DNA from 2 places in the Stenotrophomonas sp. YJH_SMC_73 genome. Region 1 is predicted to be linked to the other one. Evidence: riboswitches for the same ligand, from Rfam matches in the RefSeq annotation. Region 1 holds a riboswitch; the other holds the start of a gene.
What was found. Region 1 has a riboswitch for cobalamin ahead of AC5P8R_RS14460 (epoxyqueuosine reductase QueH). Riboswitches for the same ligand answer to the same signal wherever they lie in the genome.
Positions count from the first base shown of each region.

Region 1 (9,563 bases):
TACCTGTTCGAGGCCGGCGACGTCGACTTCCACGGCGCGCTGCTGATGCTGCGTGGCAATGTGCCGGCGCCGGTGTACGACATGCTCGAAGCGTTCCGCAAGAGTGCGCCTGCGTATGGCCAGCTGGTGGCCGAGTACCGCTTCATCGAACAGTACAAGGCCGCCTGGAAGGATGCGCCCTACGCGCCCACCTTCGTCACCACCGATGCGGTGGTGGTGCATTCGGGCCACGTGCTGCTGGTGCGTCGCCGCTCGGAACCCGGCAAGGGGCTGTGGGCATTGCCCGGCGGCTTCGTCGGCCAGGAACAGAGCCTGCTCGACAGCTGCCTGCGCGAACTGCGCGAGGAAACCCGGCTGAAGATTCCGTTGCCGGTGTTGAAGGGGTCGCTGAAGGGCCAGCAGGTGTTCGACCACCCGGACCGCAGCCAGCGTGGCCGCACCATCACCCACGGTTTCCACTTCGAGTTTCCGGCCGGCGAGCTGCCGCCGGTGCGCGGTGGCGATGACGCCGACAAGGCACGCTGGATACCGGTGAGTGAAGCACTGGACATGGGCCCACAGCTGTTCGAAGACCACCTGCACATCCTGGAGTACTTCCTCGGCCGCGGCTGACCGGCCCGGCTTTCCCACTGGCGGATAGACCGCTGGTTTCACCCGACGCGAAGGAGCTTCCGTCATGCACTACCTCGATAATCTTCTCCTCAACACCGACAGCTACAAGGCCAGCCATTGGCTGCAGTACCCGCCGGGTACCGATGCCACGTTCTTCTACGTCGAATCACGTGGCGGCCTGCACGATCGCACGGTGTTCTTCGGCCTGCAGGCGATCCTCAAGGACGCGCTGGCACGGCCGGTCACCCAAGCCGACATCGACGACGCTGCTGCGGTGTTCGCCGCGCATGGCGAACCGTTCAACGAGGCCGGCTGGCGCGATATCGTCGACCGGCTTGGCGGCCACCTGCCGGTACGCATCCGTGCCGTGCCCGAGGGCAGCGTGGTGCCCACCCACCAGGCACTGATGACGATCGAGTCGACCGATCCGGCCGCGTTCTGGGTGCCGTCGTACCTGGAAACGCTGCTGCTGCGCGTGTGGTATCCAGTCACCGTGGCCACCATCAGCTGGCACGCACGGCAGACCATCGCCGCGTTCCTGCAGCAGACCAGCGACGACCCGCAGGGGCAGCTACCGTTCAAGCTGCACGACTTCGGCGCGCGCGGTGTATCGAGCCTGGAATCGGCCGCGCTGGGCGGTGCCGCACACCTGGTCAACTTCCTCGGCACCGATACCGTATCGGCGCTGTGCCTGGCGCGCGCGCACTATCACGCGCCGATGGCCGGCTATTCGATTCCCGCCGCCGAGCACAGCACCATCACCAGCTGGGGCCGCGAGCGCGAGGTGGACGCCTACCGCAACATGCTGCGCCAGTTCGGCACGCCCGGTGCGATCGTAGCCGTGGTGTCGGACAGCTATGACATCTACCGCGCCATCAGCGAGCACTGGGGTACCACCCTGCGCGATGACGTGATCGCCTCGGGCGCCACCCTGGTCATCCGCCCGGACTCGGGGGACCCGGTGGAGGTGGTGGCCGAAAGCCTGCGCCGGCTGGATGAAGCCTTCGGCCACACCCTCAACAGCAAGGGCTACCGCGTGCTCAACCACGTGCGGGTGATCCAGGGCGATGGCATCAACCCGGATACCATCCGCACCATCCTGCAACGCATCACCGACGACGGCTACGCCGCCGACAACGTGGCCTTCGGCATGGGCGGTGCGCTGCTGCAGCGGCTGGACCGCGATACGCAGAAGTTCGCACTGAAGTGCTCGGCGGCGAGGGTCGAGGGTGAGTGGATCGACGTCTACAAGGATCCGGTCACCGACGCCGGCAAGGCCAGCAAGCGTGGCCGCATGCGCCTGCTGCGCCGCCTGGACGATGGCAGCCTGCACACGGTGCCGCTGCCGGCCAACGGCGACGACACCCTGCCGGACGGCTTCGAGGACGCAATGGTGACCGTGTGGGAGAACGGCCGCCTGCTGCACGACCAGCGGCTGGACGACATCCGCACGCGGGCGGCCGTGGGGCATTGAAGGTGCATCCCGACCGGGGTCAGAGCCCGCTGCGTGGCAGCGGGATCCGACCCCTTCCTTCCGCTGGGGTCGGATCCCGCTGCCACGCAGCGGGTTCTGACCCCTGCGCTCTTGACCGGCGCCACCAACAGGTCCACCTTGCACACGCCGAAGGTATCCCTCCCATCGCTGCGGCGCGGGGAGGGATTTAAACGGGAATCCGGTGAAGGCGCCTCGCGCGTCCATTCCGGAGCTGCCCCGCAGCGGTGAATGGAAACGAATCCTGCCAACAGCACTGGGCTCGCGCCTGGGAAGCGGCGGGTAGTAGGTGGGCTGCGGCCCGTGTCCATCAGCCCGAATACCGGCCCCGGCCGGGGGACACGACCGTCCCCTGACTCGACCTGGAATCTCCGCGGGGAGGTTGCCGGGGCCGTCGTCGTCCTGCGCGTGCAGGCGGTGTGGCCGCGCGCGTCCTGTTCACGGTATCCGGCCAGACCCGTTCACCCACGCGCTGATGCATGGGCCACCGCCGTTGCCGGCGGTCCATGCGGTACCTGACGATGACCGAGCTCCAACGCCCCACCCTGACCCTGCCCGCCGACGGCAAGCGCCTGCTGCTGCATTCGTGCTGCGCGCCCTGTTCCGGCGAAGTGATGGAGGCGATCACCGCCTCCGGGATCGACTACGCGATCTTCTTCTACAACCCCAACATCCACCCGGTGAAGGAGTACGAGCTGCGCAAGCAGGAGAACATCCGCTTCGCCGAGCAGCACGGCATTCCCTTCATCGACTGCGACTACGACACCGACAACTGGTTCAGCCGTGCACGCGGCATGGAAAACGAGCCTGAACGCGGCATCCGCTGCACGATGTGCTTCGACATGCGCTTCGAGCGCACTGCGCTGTACGCGCACGAGCACGGTTACGACACCATCAGTTCTTCGCTGGGCATCTCGCGCTGGAAGAACATGGCGCAGATCAACGACTGCGGCATCCGCGCCGCCTCGCGCTATGAAGGCCTGCAGTACTGGGACTACAACTGGCGCAAGGGCGGCGGCGCCAGCCGCATGATCGAGATCAGCAAGCGCGAGCAGTTCTACCAGCAGGAATACTGCGGCTGCGTGTACTCGCTTCGCGATGCCAACCGCCATCGCCGCGAGAATGGCCGCGAGCGGATCAGGATCGGCCTGCTGTACTACGGGCAGGACGCTGGGACGCCACAGGGCGATTGACGTGCAGGCATGGGGCGGCCACGCTGGTCGCCCCTTCTGTTGTAGCGGACCTGCCATGACCGCCCTGCCCGCCGATGTCGCCCTGCTGGTGATCGACCTGCAGCCGGACTTCATGCCCGGTGGCGCCTTGGCCTGCGACCAGGGCGATGCGCTGGTGGCACCGATCGCCGATCTGTTGGCGCAGCGCCGCTACCGCACCGTGGTGGCGACCCAGGACTGGCACCCGGCCGACCATGCCTCGTTCGCCAGCCAGCACCCCGGCCAACGCCCCTTCGAGACCATCCTGCTGCACGCGCAGCCGCAGACGCTGTGGCCGGACCACTGCGTGCAGGGCAGCGCCGGTGCCGCGCTGCACCCGGGCGTGGACTGGACCGTGGCCGACCTGATCCTGCGCAAGGGCACGCGCCAACAGGTGGATTCGTACAGCGCCTTCCGCGAGAACCATGGCCCCGATGGCGAACGCCCGGCCACCGGCCTGGCCGGCTGGCTGCACGAACGCCGCATCCGCGAAGTGCACGTGTGCGGCCTGGCCCGCGACTACTGCGTGCTGTGGAGCGCGCAGGATGCGGTGAAGTCCGGCTTCCGGGTGAAGTTCCTGTGGGACCTGACCCGGCCGGTGACCGAAGCCAACGACGCGATGGTGCGCGATGCGCTGGGCAAGGCGGGAATCGCGACCGCCTGACCCACAACGGTAGTGCCGGCCGCTGGCCGGCAACGCCTGGATCCCTGCAGTTGCCGGCCAGCGGCCGGCACTACCGGATCACACCCGTGGGTAGCGCCGGGCCATGCCCGGCGGACCTGGAAGGGGCAGCACGTTACCGGAACACCACCGTGCGATGCCCGTTGAGCAGGATGCGGTGCTCCACATGGCGGCGCACGGCGCGTGCCAGCACCAGCGATTCGGTATCGCTGCCCAGCCGCACCAGCTCGCGCGGCGCCATGGCGTGATCCACGCGGGCCACATCCTGTTCGATGATCGGTCCTTCGTCCAGATCCTCGGTGACGTAGTGCGCGGTGGCGCCGATGATCTTGACCCCGCGCGCGTGCGCCTGGTGGTACGGCTGCGCGCCCTTGAAGCTGGGCAGGAAGCTGTGGTGGATGTTGATCGCACGCCCGGCCAGCGCGCGGCACAGCGTGGGTGACAGGATCTGCATGTAGCGCGCCAGCACCACCAGGTCGATGCGCTCGCGCTCGACCAGGTCGATGATCTGCTGCTCCTGCACCGCACGCGTATCGGCGGTCACCGGCAGGTGGTGGAACGGTACCTGGTAGGACGCGGCCAATGGCGCGAAGTCGGCGTGGTTGGAGGCCACCGCGGCAATGTCGACCTTCAGCTGGCCGCTGTGGGCGCGGAACAGCAGGTCGTTGAGGCAGTGCCCCTGCTTGCTGACCAGCACCAGCAGGCGTGCCCGGCGGCGGCCATCATGCAGCTGCCAGTCCATGCCGAAGCCTTCGGCAAGCGTGGCCATCGCGGCGTGCACGGTCTCCAGCGGCAGGCCGGCGTCACGGTCGAAATGCACGCGCAGGAAGAAGCGGCCGCTTTCCTCATCGCCGAACTGCTGGGCGTCGAGGATGTTGCAGCCGTGGTCGAACAGCAGGCCGGACACGCGGTAGACGATGCCGGTACGGTCGGGGCAGGACAGGGTGAGGATGGAGTCGGGGCGCATCGCCACAGTGTAGGGCAGCTTCCTGCCCAGCAGCCGGATGATCACCGATGCAACCGAACCGCTTGGTTCAGTCCCAAGCGATACTTGGCCATCACCGTGGCAAGCTGGTCGGTCATGAACCTGTTGCAACTGATCCGCAGCTTCACCCGCACCGCAGAGACCGGCAGCATTGCCGCCGCGGCCCGCATCCTTGGCATCAGCGCCACCGCAGTCGGCCAGAACATCAACCGGCTGGAAGCGCATCTGGGCGTACGGCTGCTGAACCGGAGTACGCGCCAGCTGGCGCTCAGCGAGGCCGGCGCGCTGTACCTGGCGCAGGTCCGCCACATCGAGGCCGACCTGGCGCGCGCGCAGGCGATGGTCACCTCCGGTGATATCGAACCGGCCGGGCCGCTGCGCATCGCCAGCAGCAGCGCGTTCGGCCGCCACGTGCTGGCCCCGTTGCTGCCGTCACTGCAGCAACGCTACCCGCAGCTGCAGCTGGAACTGCGGCTGACCGACCGCGCCGTGCAGCATGGTCCAGAGGCGGTGGATGCCAGCATCCGCATCGGCGCGCAGCTGGAAGACGGCGTGGTCGCACGGCAGCTGGCACGCGTACCGTTCGTGTTCTGCGCCTCGCCGGCCTACCTGAAGGCCCATGGCACCCCGCAGGAACCATCGGATCTGGGCAGCCATCGCGGGCTGCTGCACCGCTTCCCCACCGATGGCCGGCCGTTGCGCTGGGGCCTGCTGAAGGACGGCCAGCGTGTGGACGCCGTGCTACCGCCGAGCATGGTCTGCGATGACATCGATGCGCTGGCGTCGCTGGCGGCGGCCGGTGCCGGCATCACGCGATTGGCTGCGTTCGTGGCTGAGCCCTACCTGCGCGATGGACGCCTGCAGGCCGTGTTCGGCGCCGACAGCACGTGGCGTCCGGAGCCGATGGAGGTCTATTTCTGCGTCAGCGATCGCCGCGACTTCACCGCCAAGATCCGCGCGCTGTTCGAGCACCTGCGGGCCGGCATGGCGCCGGCCTGGCGGGTGTGAACCTCAGCGCGCCTTGAATACGCCGCGCGCATCGCGCGGCTCGCAGCGCAGGTACTGCGGCGCCGGTTCCACGCTGTCGCGCAATGCGGCGGCGGCATGCCACGGCCAGCGCGGGTCGTAGAGGATGCCGCGCGCCAGGGCCACGGCATCGGCGTGGCGATGGCGCAGGATCGATTCGGCCTGCTCCGGTTCGGTGATCATGCCCACGGCGATCACCGGCATGCGCACCTTGGCCTTGATCGCCGCCGCGAACGGCACCTGGTAGCCCGGACCGACGGTGATCTTCTGGCGCTCGTCCAGGCCGCCACTGGAGACATGCAGGAAATTGCAGCCGCGCGCGTCCAGCACCTGGGCCAGCGCTTCGCTCTGCACCAGGTCCCAGCCGCCCTCGACCCAGTCGCTGGCGGAAATGCGCACGCCCACGGCGACCTTGTCGGACACCGCCGCGCGTACCGCGTCGAACACTTCCACCAGCAGGCGCAGGCGGTTCGGCAGCGACCCACCGTAGCCATCGGTGCGGCGGTTGCTCAGCGGCGACAGGAACTGGTGCAGCAGGTAACCGTGCGCGGCATGCAGCTCGATCAGCTCGAAGCCCAGGCGCTCGGCGCGCACCGCACTGGCAGCGAAGGCGGCGATGACCTCGGCGATGCCGGCCTCGTCCAGTTCCTGCGGTGCCGGATCGGCGGCATGGAACGGCAGCGGCGACGGCGCCACGGTGGCCCAGCCACGCGCATCGCCGGCCGGCAACTGGCCACCCCCGTCCCACGGACGGGCGGTGGATGCCTTGCGGCCGGCATGGCCCAGCTGGATGCCCAGCGGCATCGGCGACCAGCGGCGGACGCTGGCCAGCACCTGTGCCAGCGCGGCCTCGGTGCCGTCATCCCACAGGCCCAGGTCGGCCCAGCTGATGCGGCCGCGCGGCTCGACCGCGGTGGCTTCCAGGATCAACAGGCCGGCGCCGGACTGCGCCAGGTTGCCCAGGTGCATGGCGTGCCAGTCGCTGGCGCGGCCGTCTTCGGCGGAGTACTGGCACATCGGCGCGATGACGATGCGGTTGGACAGGGTCAGGGGGCCGAACGAGATCGGCGAAAACAGCTGGCTCAAGGGGGTGATGAACGACGTAGGGGGTGCGTATTGCACCGCTGCGCGGCTTCTGGATCAACCGTCTGGATGGATCGCTGTTTCGCAGCCGATCATGCCGCCGAGCGCCGAACAGCCCCTCGTAGAGCCGAGCCCACGCTCGGCTCAGCCCGCCACCCAACCGGACAAGGCTTCAGCGCAGTCCCGCTCATCCTTGAACAACAGCAGGTCGTCGGCACGGGTGCGGCCGCGGTTCAGCGCCGCCACCGGCAACCCTGCCTTCGCCGCCGCCTGCACGAAGCGGAAGCCGGAATAGACCATCAGTGACGAGCCCACCACCAGCACCGCATCGGCCTGCTGCAGATGATCGTGCACCGCCGCCACCCGCTCGCGCGGCACGTTCTCGCCGAAGAACACCACGTCCGGCTTCAGCACGCCGCCGCAGTGCGGGCAATCGGGCACCACGAATGTGGAGAAATCGGTCTCCAGGTCGGCATCACCGTCGGGGGCGATGCCGGCCTCCAGCGCGTCCCAGCCGGGATTGGCGTCCAGCAGCCGCTGCTGGAAATCCTCGCGGCCACTGCGGCGCTCGCAGCCCATGCAGCGCACCAGATCCAGGCGGCCATGCAGGTCGATCACGTTGCGGCTGCCGGCGCGCTGGTGCAGGCCGTCCACGTTCTGGGTCAACAGCACCTGCAGCTTGCCGCGGCTTTCCAGGGCGGCCAGGGCCTGGTGGGTGCCGTTGGGCCGGGCCAGGCCGAAGCGCGGCCAGCCCAGCAGGCTGCGCGCCCAGTAACGCTGGCGGGTGGTCGCCTCGCCCATGAAGGCCTGGTAGGTCACCGGCGGCGTGCGTTTCCACTTGCCGTCGGCGTCCCGGTAATCGGGTATGCCCGAGGCGGTGCTGCAACCCGCGCCGGTCAGCACGAACAGGCGCTCGGCGCGGTCGATGAAGTCGGTCAGTGGCGGGGTCATGGCTGCCAGATGGGGGCGGCGCAGCGCCCCCGCAAGCACCGGTTCAGCCGCTCGTCTCAGGCGGCCGGCAGCGGCGGCACCGCGATCGGGTGGCCTTCCTCGTCCAGCGCGATCATCACGAAGTGGCCGCGGGTGCACAGCTTGCGCTCGCCGCTGTGCAGGTCCTCGGCGACCAGTTCCACCTCGACCTTCATCGAGCTGCGGCCGACTTCGACGATGCGGCCGATGGTTTCCACCATCTGGCCGATGCGGATCGGCAGCTTGAAGTCGACCTGGTCGCTGCGCGCGGTCACCACGGTGCGGCGCGAATAGCGGGCGGCGGCCAGGAACGCGGCCTTGTCCATCCATGCCAATGCCTGGCCACCGAACAGGGTGCCCAGGTGGTTGGTGTGGTTGGGGAAGACGATTTCAGCCATGCGCACTTCGGTGGGCGGCACGGTCTCGGGGATCGGGGTCATGGGGGTGCTTCGGTGTGGGGTGCTGCGGATTCTAAGCGACCGGCGTGATGGCCATCGGCATGCACGTGCAACGGTCACCCGGCAGCGGTGCCTGCGCAGGCCGCGCCTGCGGCAGGCGTTACACTGCGCCACGCCCACTGCCAGGACTGCCCATGCCCGCCACTTCCGACCTGCTGGCCTTCGCGCTGGTTTCGCTGGCCATGGTGCTCACGCCCGGGCCGAACATGATCTACGTCATCTCGCGCTCGATCTGCCAGGGGCCGATGGCTGGCCTGATCTCGCTGGGCGGGGTGGCGCTGGGCTTTGTGTTCTACATGCTGTGTGCGGCACTGGGCATCACCGCCCTGCTGATGACCGTGCCGTTCGCCTACGACGCGCTGCGCATCGGCGGCGCGCTGTACCTGCTGTACCTGGCCTGGCAGGCGCTCAGGCCCGGCGGCCGTTCGCCGTTCGCGGTGCGTGACCTGCCGCAGGACAGCCCGCGCAAGCTGTTCACGATGGGCTTCCTGACCAATCTGCTGAACCCGAAGGTCGCGGTGATGTACCTGTCGCTGCTGCCGCAGTTCCTGCACCCGGACGGCGAAGGCAGCGTGCTGATGCAGTCGATCGTGCTGGGCTCCACCCAGATCCTGGTCAGCGTCAGCGTGAACGGCATGATCGCGCTGACCGCCGGCAGCATCGCCGGCTTCCTGGCCGCGCGCCCCACCTGGCAGATGGTGCAGCGCTGGCTGATGGGCACGGTGCTGGCCGGGCTGGCGGTGCGCATGGCGGTGGAAGGGCGGCGCTGATTGTAGAGTCGAGCCATGCTCGACTTTCTTGCGAGCAGCAGTCGAGCGTGGCTCGACGCTACGGAAACAAAAAACCCCGGCATTGGCCGGGGTTCTTCGTTGCGACAGGCCTGGCCGGTTCGATCAGAAGTTCATGTCGAAGGCGACTTCGCCCTGAACGCCGACCTGGTAGGCCGAGACGCGGCGTTCGAAGAAGTTGGTCAGCTCCTGCACGTCCTGCAGTTCCATGAACGGCAGCGGGTTGCGCACGTTGTACTTCTTTTCCATGCCCAGCT
Region 1 covers NZ_JCAFTJ010000008.1:114,390-123,952, forward strand. The annotation lists gene AC5P8R_RS14450 (bifunctional nicotinamide-nucleotide adenylyltransferase/Nudix hydroxylase) at 1-612, shown strand, start outside; gene AC5P8R_RS14455 (nicotinate phosphoribosyltransferase) at 677-2,086, shown strand; cobalamin riboswitch at 2,220-2,449, shown strand; gene AC5P8R_RS14460 (epoxyqueuosine reductase QueH) at 2,611-3,297, shown strand; gene pncA (bifunctional nicotinamidase/pyrazinamidase) at 3,353-3,979, shown strand; gene purU (formyltetrahydrofolate deformylase) at 4,113-4,964, opposite strand; gene AC5P8R_RS14475 (LysR family transcriptional regulator) at 5,079-5,990, shown strand; gene AC5P8R_RS14480 (NADH:flavin oxidoreductase/NADH oxidase) at 5,994-7,094, opposite strand; gene AC5P8R_RS14485 (NAD-dependent protein deacetylase) at 7,236-8,042, opposite strand; gene AC5P8R_RS14490 (acyl-CoA thioesterase) at 8,099-8,500, opposite strand; gene AC5P8R_RS14495 (LysE family translocator) at 8,653-9,288, shown strand; gene AC5P8R_RS14500 (ribonucleotide-diphosphate reductase subunit beta) at 9,412-9,563, opposite strand, start outside.

Region 2 (9,563 bases), on a different contig from region 1:
TTGCGCAGGCCCTGCCCCAGGTCTTCGCTGCCGCTGGCCACCGGTTTCATGCCCACCGCGCGCAGGCCGCGCCGGCGCAGCGCATGCAGCAGCGCGGTGCTGGCCGCGGTCTTGCCGATCTCCGTATCGGTGCCGGTAATGAACAGGGCGGGCGGCAGCGTAGCGGGCAACGGCATCGATAGGCTCCAACAGGGCAACAGAGCGTGCATTATCGCCGGCCCGGCGCGCTTGCTAGACTGCGGGCATGTTCGCCAATGCCTCGCTTACCGGCAGCAAGCCGGAACAATACGCCCAGCTGCTGGAACAGGCCCGTGGCCTGGTCTACGCCGAGTCCGACCGCATCGCCAACGCGGCCAACCTCTCCGCACTGGTCTACCACGCCCTGCCCGACCTGAACTGGGTGGGTTTCTACCTGTACGACGGCACGGAGCTGGTGGTCGGCCCGTTCCAGGGCCTGCCGGCCTGCGTGCGCATCCCGCTGGACAAGGGCGTGTGCGGTGCCGCCGCCAGCCAGCGCGTGACCCAGCGCGTGGACGACGTCGATGCCTTCCCCGGCCATATCGCCTGCGATTCGGCCTCGCGTTCGGAACTGGTGGTGCCGCTGCTGCGCGGCGATGAACTGATCGGCGTGTTCGACATCGACAGCCCGAAGATCGGCCGCTTCGATGCCGATGACCAGGCCGGCCTGGAAGCCATCGCCCGCGTGTTCGTCGAGGCGCTGGGATGAGCGCACCGAAGCTGCGCAACATCGGCCCCAAGAGTGCAGCGTGGCTGCGCCAGGTCGGCCTGCGCAGCCGCGAGGACCTGGTTGCGACCGGCGCAGTCGGCGCCTTCGTCAAGGTCAAGCGCGCCGGCTTCAAGCCCAGCCTGAACCTGCTGTACTCGCTGGAAGGCGCGCTGCTGGACTGCCACTGGCAGGAACTGAGCGAGCCGCAGCGTGAGGCGCTGGTGCAGGATTACGAAGCACGCATCGCCGCGCATCCGCTGAAGGCGGCCGGCCCGGCGTCGGGTCCGGTGCATGAGCAGCGCTTCGATGCCGACGATGACGCGGAAGACAGCGTGACCGAGGATGCGGACGAGGATTGACTGCACCGGTAGTGCCGGCCGCTGGCCGGCAACTGCGTGGTCTTTTCAACGTTCCTGAGACTGCCGGCCAGCGGCCGGCACTACCGATGGGTTACGGCTGCTGCAGTTCCAGCAGCTCGCCTGCCAGCCCGGCTTCGCCACGTTCCAGCCGTACCCGCAGGCGCGTGCCGTGGTCGATGCGCAGTGCCCAGCACAGCGACATCGGCAGGCCGCAGACCTGCGACAGCACCATGCGCAGCGGGCCGCCATGGCTGACCACCAGCGTTGGCACCGGGTCGTCATCATCGAGCAGTCGATCCAGCGCGCGCGCGATACGCCGCTCGAAGTGGCCCCAGCTTTCACCGTTGGGCGGTGGGAATGCATGCGGATCGGCATGGAAGACCGCCAGTGCATCCTCCGGCAGGTCGAACAGCGACTGCCCGTCCCAATCGCCGAAATCCAGCTCTTCCCATTCCTCCTCCGCTTCCACGTCCAGCCCGCGCGGGGTGGCCAGGGCCATCGCCGTGTGCAGCGAGCGCAGCCGCGGCGAACTGATCACCCGTTCCCAGGGCTGCGCAGCGTAGGCGTCGACCAGTTCCTGCGGCAGGCGGGCCAGCTGCGGTGGATCGCTGCGGCCATCGAGGAACTCATCGCGACCGTTGCCGGCATGGCGGACCAGGTCGAGGATCATGCGTGCGTCCTGTACAGGCAACGCGGGAACAGCGGAAAACGGGCGGACATCGGCAACGGCACCACGGGATCGAGGGACCATTCTAAGGGCACAGCAAAGGCAGTCGGGTACGCTCGACGCTACGGGCCGCCTGCGATGCCGTAGACTGCGCGCACTTCCAGGTGACCTGCGGCCACGGCCGGCAGGTTGAAACGGGAAGCCGGTGACGCGTGAATCCACGCCAGGCCGGCGCTGCCCCCGCAACGGTAAGCACGTCAGTTCCAGGCAACAACGCCACTGTGCCGCAGGCATGGGAAGGCGCCTGGACGGTGGCCTCGCGCCACCCGGCGGCAAGCCCGGAGACCGGCCCGGAAGCCTCAGGTCGCGGTGCGGTGGGCATGGCGCTGGATGACCGCAGCCTGCGCTGCGGCGTCGGCGCATGCCTGCCTTCGCGGCTCCTCCCCTTCGCCACGCGGGCGTGCGTGGCACCTGGAGTCCCCCATGAAGCTGCAGTCCCGAATGCTGTCCCTGGCCGTGCTGGCCGCCCTGCCCGCGCTGGCCCAGGCCGCCGATGACACCACCGCGCTCGACCAGATCCTGGTCACCGCCACCCGCACCCCGATCGCCCTGCAGGACAGCATCGCACCAGCCCAGGTGATCGACCGCGCGCAGATCGAATCCAGTCAGGCCACCTCGTTGCAGGAACTGCTGCGCGGCCGCGCCGGCATCAACCTGACCAATGCCGGCGGGCTCGGCAAGCAGAGCTCGCTGTTCCTGCGCGGCACCAACTCGGGCCACACCGTGGTGCTGGTCGATGGCGTGCGCATCAACAGTGCCGACCTCGGCCTGGCCATGTACCAGGACCTGCCGCTGGCGCAGATCGAACGCGTGGAAATCGTGCGCGGCCCGCAGTCCAGCCTGTACGGCGCCGACGCCATCGGTGGCGTGATCCAGATCTTCACCCGCCGCAACCAGGGCGATTTTGCTCCGCACTTCCAGCTCGGTGGTGGCAGCAACGGCCTGCGCGAAGCCAGCGGCGGCATCGGAGGTGGCACCGAACGCGGCTGGTTCGGCGCCGACATCGCCTACCAGCATTCCGATGGCGTCGATGCCTGCCGTGGCTCGGCGACGCTGTTCACCGGCTGCTTCGCTGACGAACCCGATCGCGACGGCTACCGCAACCTGTCCAAGAGCCTGCGTGGCGGCTACACCTTCAACGACCAGTGGAATGTGGAAGGCAGTGCGCTGCGCGCCGACGGCAAGAACCACTACGACGGCTATTACAACTACTCGGAAACCCGCCAGCAGGTGCTGGCCGGCAAGGTGCGCTACACCCCGTCCGGGCGCCTGGCGTTCACCGCCAACGTCGGCCGCAGCGACAACGAATCGGACAACTTCGGCGACTTCGGCGCACGCGGCAGCGCGCAGACCCACCGCGACAGCGCCTCGCTGCAGGGTGACTTCACCTTGACCGGAAGCCAGCTGCTGAGCACCGGCGTGGACTGGAGCGAAGACAACCTGGATGGCAGCAGCGCGGGCTACCTCGTCGACAGCCGTCGCAACACCGGCGTGTTCGTGCAGTACCAGGGCCGCTTCGGCCGCCATCAGCTGCAGGCCAGCGCACGCAACGACGACAACCAGCAGTTCGGCAACCACGCCACCGGCAGTCTCGGCTGGGCAATGCAGCTGGACCACGGCCTGCGCGTCAATGCCAGCTACGGCACCGCCTTCAAGGCACCGACCTTCAGCGACCTGTACGACCCGTGGAGCGGCGTGCCGACGTTGAAGCCGGAGAAGTCCAAGAGCGCCAACCTCGGTGTTTCGCAGCAGGGCCAGGGCTGGCATTGGGGCCTGGACGTGTACGAGACCCGCATCGATGACCTGATCACCTACGATGCGTCCACGATGAAAATGCAGCAGGTGGAGAAGGCGCGCATCCGTGGCGCCGAACTGACCGGTGGCGTGCTGCTGGCCGGCTTCGACCTCAACGCGCAGCTGAGCTACACCGACCCGCGCAACCGCACCCATGGCAGCACCCAGTTCGACAACTGGCTGCCGCGCCGTGCACAGCAGACCGCGCGCCTGGACGTCGACCGCCGCTTCGGCGATTTCCGCGCCGGCCTGACCGTGCAGGGTGCGGGCAAGCGCTATGACGATGCCGCCAACGCGGTGAAGGTCGGTGGCTACGGCACGCTGGACCTGCGCGCCGAGTACGCGCTGACGCCGGCGTGGTCGCTGCTGGCACGTGCCGCCAACGTGTTCGACCGCCGCTACGAGACGGTGGCGTGGTTCAACCAGCCCGGCCGCGAGTACCAGCTGAGCGTGCGTTACCAGCCGAAATGAAGGCGCGCGCCGGGCATCGCCCGGCACCGATCTACTGTAGAGCCGAGCCCATGCTCGGCTCACGCAATGAAGCAGCCGAGCGTGGGCTCGGCTCTACACCCGAACGCCCGCGGCCAGCCCCGGCAACTCACGCAGGTCGTCAATCACCGCCACCGCCTGTGCGGTGGCCAGGTCCAGGCCACGCGGATAACCGTAACGCACCAGTGCGATCGGCATGCCCGCCTCTTCGGCGGCGCGGTAGTCGGTCAACGAATCACCCACCATCAGGCAGGCATCCACCGCCAGCCCGAAGTGCGCAGCGATGTGCCGCAGCGGCTCACCGCTGGGCTTGCGCTGCGGCAGCGAATCGCCGCCCAGTACCAGCGCGAACGCATCACCAATGCCCAGGTGTTGCAGCAGTGGCGGCACCAGCGCTTCGGGCTTGTTGGTGCAGATCGCCAGCGGAACACCGCGTGCACGCAGCTGCATCAGCGCTTCGGCCACGCCATCGAACAGGCGCGGGCTGCGCAGCAGGCACTCACGGTAGTGCGCCATGAACACCGGCATCACTTCGGCCAGGTCGACCTCACGACCCGCGGCATGCACGGCCTGCTCGACCAGGCGGCGCACACCGTCGCCGATCCAGCCCAGAACCGTGGCTTCCGGCACGCGTGCCATGCCGATGTCTTCCAGCGTGCGGTTCAGTGCTTCGGCGATATCAGCTGCGCTGTCGACCAGCGTGCCATCTAGGTCGAACACGACCAGCGGATAGGGATACGACAAGGGACGGCACCTGCACGACGTGGGGCCGCCCATTGTACGCCGCTGGTTTCTGCGCCGATCCGCCTCAACCGATCCGGCGTGCGCGGGTGGCCAGGAACGTGGGCAGGTAGCGGTCGATCAGGAAGCGCGGCTGCGGCTGCCAGTCTTCCATGAAGCGATCAATGACGAACCCCGCATCCAGCTGCCCGCCGATCAGTTCGGTCAGGCTGTGGCCAAAGGTCAGCGCATCGCCGCGGCCGAGTTTCGCCTCACGTTCTGCGGCGGGCAGGTCTTCCAGGTCCGAATAGGGAATGGCGTACTTCGGCCGGATCAGGCCCTGCGCATCGAGCTGCGGATCGCGCGCGCCGACGAACAGCACCGGGTTGTAGAAGCTGGCCATCAACATGCCGTCGCGCGCCAGCACGCGGCGGCATTCGGTCCACACCGGGCGCACGTCGGGTACGTACAGGTTGGAGATCGGATGGAACACCACGTCGAAGCTGTCGTTGGCGAATACGTGCAGGTCGCGCATGTCGCCCTGCACCGTGCGCAGCTGCAGGCCGTCGCGCGCCGCCACGCTGCGGTCCTGTTCCAGCTGCCCGTCGGAGAGATCGAACACGGTGACGTCGGCGCCCGCAGCGGCCAGCACCGGTGCCTGCTGGCCCCCGCCCGAGGCCAGGCACAGGATGCGGCGGCCGCGCACATCGCCCAGCCAGTCCAATGGCAGCGCACGTGGGGTCAGATGCACCTGCCAGCGGCCTTCGCGCGCGGCGGCAATGGTTGAACTTTCCACCGGGCGCGACCATTCGCGCACTTCGCTGGCCTGGCGGTCCCAGGCAGCACGGTTGTGGTCGATCAAGGCCTGTCCATGGTTCATGTGTTCTCCTTGCCCGGTGGGCGCCAATCCAGATCCTGGAAGGCCGGGCTGGCGAAACACTCGGCCAGGTAGTCCAGGAATCGCCGCATGATAGCGGGCTGCTGTCGCCGTGACGCGTACACGGCATGAATGCCGAGTTCGTCCAGGCTGAATTCGGGCAGCAGTTCGATCAGCTCGCCGGTACGCAGCAGCGGCGCCACCTGGTAGGTCGGCAGCATGGCGATACCGGCACCGGCCCGCACCGCCTCCAGCAGCAGCGAGGCCTCGTTGGCGCTGATGTTGCCGCCCACCGCCACCGACAGCGAACGGCCGTCCCGGTGCAGCTGCCACAGGCTCTTGCCGACGTAGTGGTGGGTCAGGCAGTTGTGCGCGGCCAGATGCTCGGGAGCAGTCGGCGTGCCGCGTGCCTGCAGGTAGGACGGCGTCGCGCACAGCACCGAGCGGCAGGTGGCCAGCCGCCGCGCGATCAGGCTGGGATCGATCTGGCGCGCGATGCGCACGGCCAGGTCCACCCGCTCCTCCACCAGGTTGACCGTGCGGTCGACCAGCAGCAGCTCGATGCGTGCCGCCGGATGGCGCGCAACAAAGCCGGCCACCGCCCGCGCCAGGTGGCTCTGCCCGAACGACACGCTGGCAGTCACCCGCAGCGTGCCATGCGGCTCGGGATCATCGCTGGCCAGCTCGCCCTGCAGTTCCTCGCCGATCGCCAGCATCTGCCGGAAGCGCGCCAGCGCCGCCTCGCCCGGGCCGGTCAGGCTGACCCGGCGCGTGGTCCGGTGCAGCAGGCGTGCGCCCAGCCAGCCCTCGACCTCAGCCAGGTAGCGGCTGACCATCGCCCGCGACATGTCCAGCACCTCTGCCGCCGCGGTCAGGCTGCCGCGCTCGGCCACCTCGACGAACACGGTCATGGCGGTCAATCGGTCCATATGCTCGATCCATGCAACAAACAAGCGCGTTATACGCTGTTTTTCGAGCGACTGCAGCGGCCTAGAGTGGCGCCATTCCCACCCCACAGCGCCCCACGGAGTCCTGCCATGAAGATCGCCCTCGTTGGTTCCACCGGCAACATCGGCCGCCATATCGCCCGCCACGCGCTGGCCCGCGGCCACGAACTCACTGTCATCGTGCGCAGCGCGCAGGACCTCCCGGCCGAGCTGGCCGGTGCCCATCCGGTGATCGCCTCGCTGGATGACCAGGACGCGCTGGTTGCCGCCATCGCCGGCCACGACGTGCTCGCCAGTGCCTACGGCCCGCGCCCGGGCGATGACAACGGCCGCGTCGGCGAGGTCGCCGCGCAGCTGGCGGCTGCCGCGCGCAAGGCCGGCGTGCCGCGCCTGGTGGTGGTTGGCGGTGCCGGCAGCCTGGAAGTCGCACCCGGCGTGCAGCTGGTCGACACCCCCACCTTCCCGGAGGCCTACAAGCCGTACGCGCTGGCCCACCGCGAGGCGTTCAACCGCCTGCAGGCAGTGGACGACCTGGACTGGACCTTCTTCTCGCCGGCCGCCGAAATCGGCCCGGGTGAAGAGCGCGGCCAGTACCGCGTGCAGCCCAAGGCGTTCCTGGCCGATACCAGCGGCCACAGCCGCATCAGCTACGCCGACTATGGCGCGGCGTTCGTCGCCGAGCTGGAAGCGCACGCGTATCCGAAGCAGATCATCACCGCAGCGTATTGATCCACGCACGTCCCATGTAGAGCCAAGCCCGCGCTCGGCTCTACGCGAACATGCAGCCGGGCATTGGCCCGGCTCTACACAAGGAATTCCCATGCGTACCGCTGCCCTGCTGCTTCCCCTCGCCCTGGCCGCCAGCTTCACCAGTGCGCCGCTGCTGGCCGCACCGGCCACCACGGCGCCGGCGGCGGCGACGAAATCCCAGCTGCACCTGCAGACCTTCCATCCCGGCCCGCAGGCAATGTTCTCGGTGTCCTCGGTGCTGATCGAAGGCCGCCACGACGCGATCCTGGTCAATGCGCAGTTTGGTGCCAGCGATGCGCGCAAGCTGGTCGAGCTGATCCGCGCCAGCGGCAAGCAGCTGACCACGATCTACATCAGCCACGGCGATCCGGACTACTACTTCGGCCTGGCCACCCTGCAGGACGCCTTCCCGCAGGCACGCATCGTCGCCACCGCGCAGACCGTCGCCCATATCCAGCAGACCCAGGCCGGCAAGCTGGCCTACTGGGGACCGAAGATGGGTGCCGACGTGCCCGCGCGCATCGTGCTGCCGCAGGTGCTGGATGGCGATGCACTGCAGCTGGAAGGCCAGCGCCTGCCGCTGATCGGCCTGGATGGCCCGACCCCGGACCGCACGGTGCTGTGGGTGCCGTCGCTGCGCGCGATCGTCGGTGGCATTCCGGTGGTAGCCGGCGAGCACGTGTGGATGGCCGACACGCAGACGCCTAAGTCGCACACCGACTGGCTGCAGACCCTGCAGCGGTTGCAGGCACTGAAGCCGAAGGTGGTGGTGCCGGGGCATTACGCGCCGGGTGCCGCACTGGATGCCAGTGCGCTGCGCTTCACTGCGGACTACATCCGCGCGTTCGATGTCGAGACGGCAAAGGCCAAGGACAGTGCGGCGCTGGTGAAAGCAATGCAGTCGCGCTACCCGAAGCTGGACGGCGTGGCATCGCTGGAGCTGAGTGCGAAGGTGGCCAAGGGCGAGATGCAGTGGCCTTAAGGTAAAGGGTTGTTTTGCAGGGCTGCGCCCTGCACCTGCTCAATGCAACGGCAACAGCTGGATATCTGTGGGTTGGCGGGGTGGGTCCGATGGCAGGGGACGCCGTGAACCCGTCCATGGGGGCTTGGTCGCGGCATCCATGCCGCTCACACCCCTGCCATCGGACCCACCCCGCCTTCGACAGATCTCGGCAATCTGCTGGGGTCGGATCCCGTTGCTGCGCAACGGGCTCTGACCCCGCCTTTGCCGATCAGAGGGATGTGGAATCGTTCGGTCCGTGCTCGAACAATTCCCCCTGCACCACGGCCTCCTTTTCGCGGAACCCACCCAGCCCGACGCCGACCAGGCGGTAACGCGTCTCCGCCGGCAGGTCGACGCGGGCGCGCAGGGCCAGTGCGATGTCGCGCAGTTCTTCCATCGATTCCGGCGGGCGCTCCGGGGTGAAGCTGCGGGTGAGGATGCGGAACTGCGCGGTCTTCAGCTTCAGCACCACGGTGTGGCCGACGCGTTCGGTCTTGCGCGTGGCATTCCAGGTCTTCTCCGCCAGCTGCACGATCGCCTCGCCCAGGTCTTCCAGCAACAGGTCCTCGGCAAAGGTGTCCTCCGAGGAGATCGACTGCACCTGCTGGTCCGGTTCCACCGGCCGCTCGTCGATGCCGCGTGCACGGTTGTACAGGCTGCGGCCGAAACTGCCGAACGCCTCTTCCAGGTCGACCAGGGACCACTGCCGCAGGTCGCCGCAGGTGACGATGCCACGCGCGGCAAGTTTGCCTTCCATCACCTTGCCGACGCCGGGCACCCGGTTCACCGGCAGCGGCAGCAGGAAGGCGTCCACCCGCTGCGGTGGAATCACGAACTGGCCATCGGGCTTGCGCCAGTCCGAAGCGATCTTGGCCAGGAACTTGTTCGGCGCGATCCCGGCTGAAGCGGTCAGGTTCGTCTCCTCGCGGATCTGCGCACGGATGGTGCGGGCGATGTCGGTGGCCAGTTCGATGCCGCTCTTCGGCTCGGTCACGTCCAGGTAGGCCTCGTCCAGCGACAACGGCTCGACCAGGTCGGTGTGGCGCAGGAATATCTCGCGTACCTGGCGTGACACCGCCTTGTAACGTGCAAAGTCCGGCGGCACGAAGATCGCGTCCGGACACAGGCGTTCGGCGCGCAGCGCCGGCATCGCCGAACGCACGCCGAACA
Region 2 covers NZ_JCAFTJ010000006.1:156,209-165,771, forward strand. The annotation lists gene bioD (dethiobiotin synthase) at 1-176, opposite strand, end outside; gene AC5P8R_RS11730 (GAF domain-containing protein) at 245-727, shown strand; gene AC5P8R_RS11735 (TfoX/Sxy family protein) at 724-1,086, shown strand; gene AC5P8R_RS11740 (histidine phosphatase family protein) at 1,178-1,756, opposite strand; cobalamin riboswitch at 1,899-2,121, shown strand; gene btuB (TonB-dependent vitamin B12 receptor) at 2,237-4,078, shown strand; gene gph (phosphoglycolate phosphatase) at 4,172-4,840, opposite strand; gene AC5P8R_RS11755 (class I SAM-dependent methyltransferase) at 4,905-5,696, opposite strand; gene AC5P8R_RS11760 (LysR family transcriptional regulator) at 5,693-6,622, opposite strand; gene AC5P8R_RS11765 (NAD(P)-dependent oxidoreductase) at 6,731-7,369, shown strand; gene AC5P8R_RS11770 (MBL fold metallo-hydrolase) at 7,461-8,372, shown strand; gene dinB (DNA polymerase IV) at 8,623-9,563, opposite strand, start outside.
Region 2: another riboswitch for cobalamin. It lies ahead of btuB (TonB-dependent vitamin B12 receptor); the one in region 1 lies ahead of AC5P8R_RS14460 (epoxyqueuosine reductase QueH).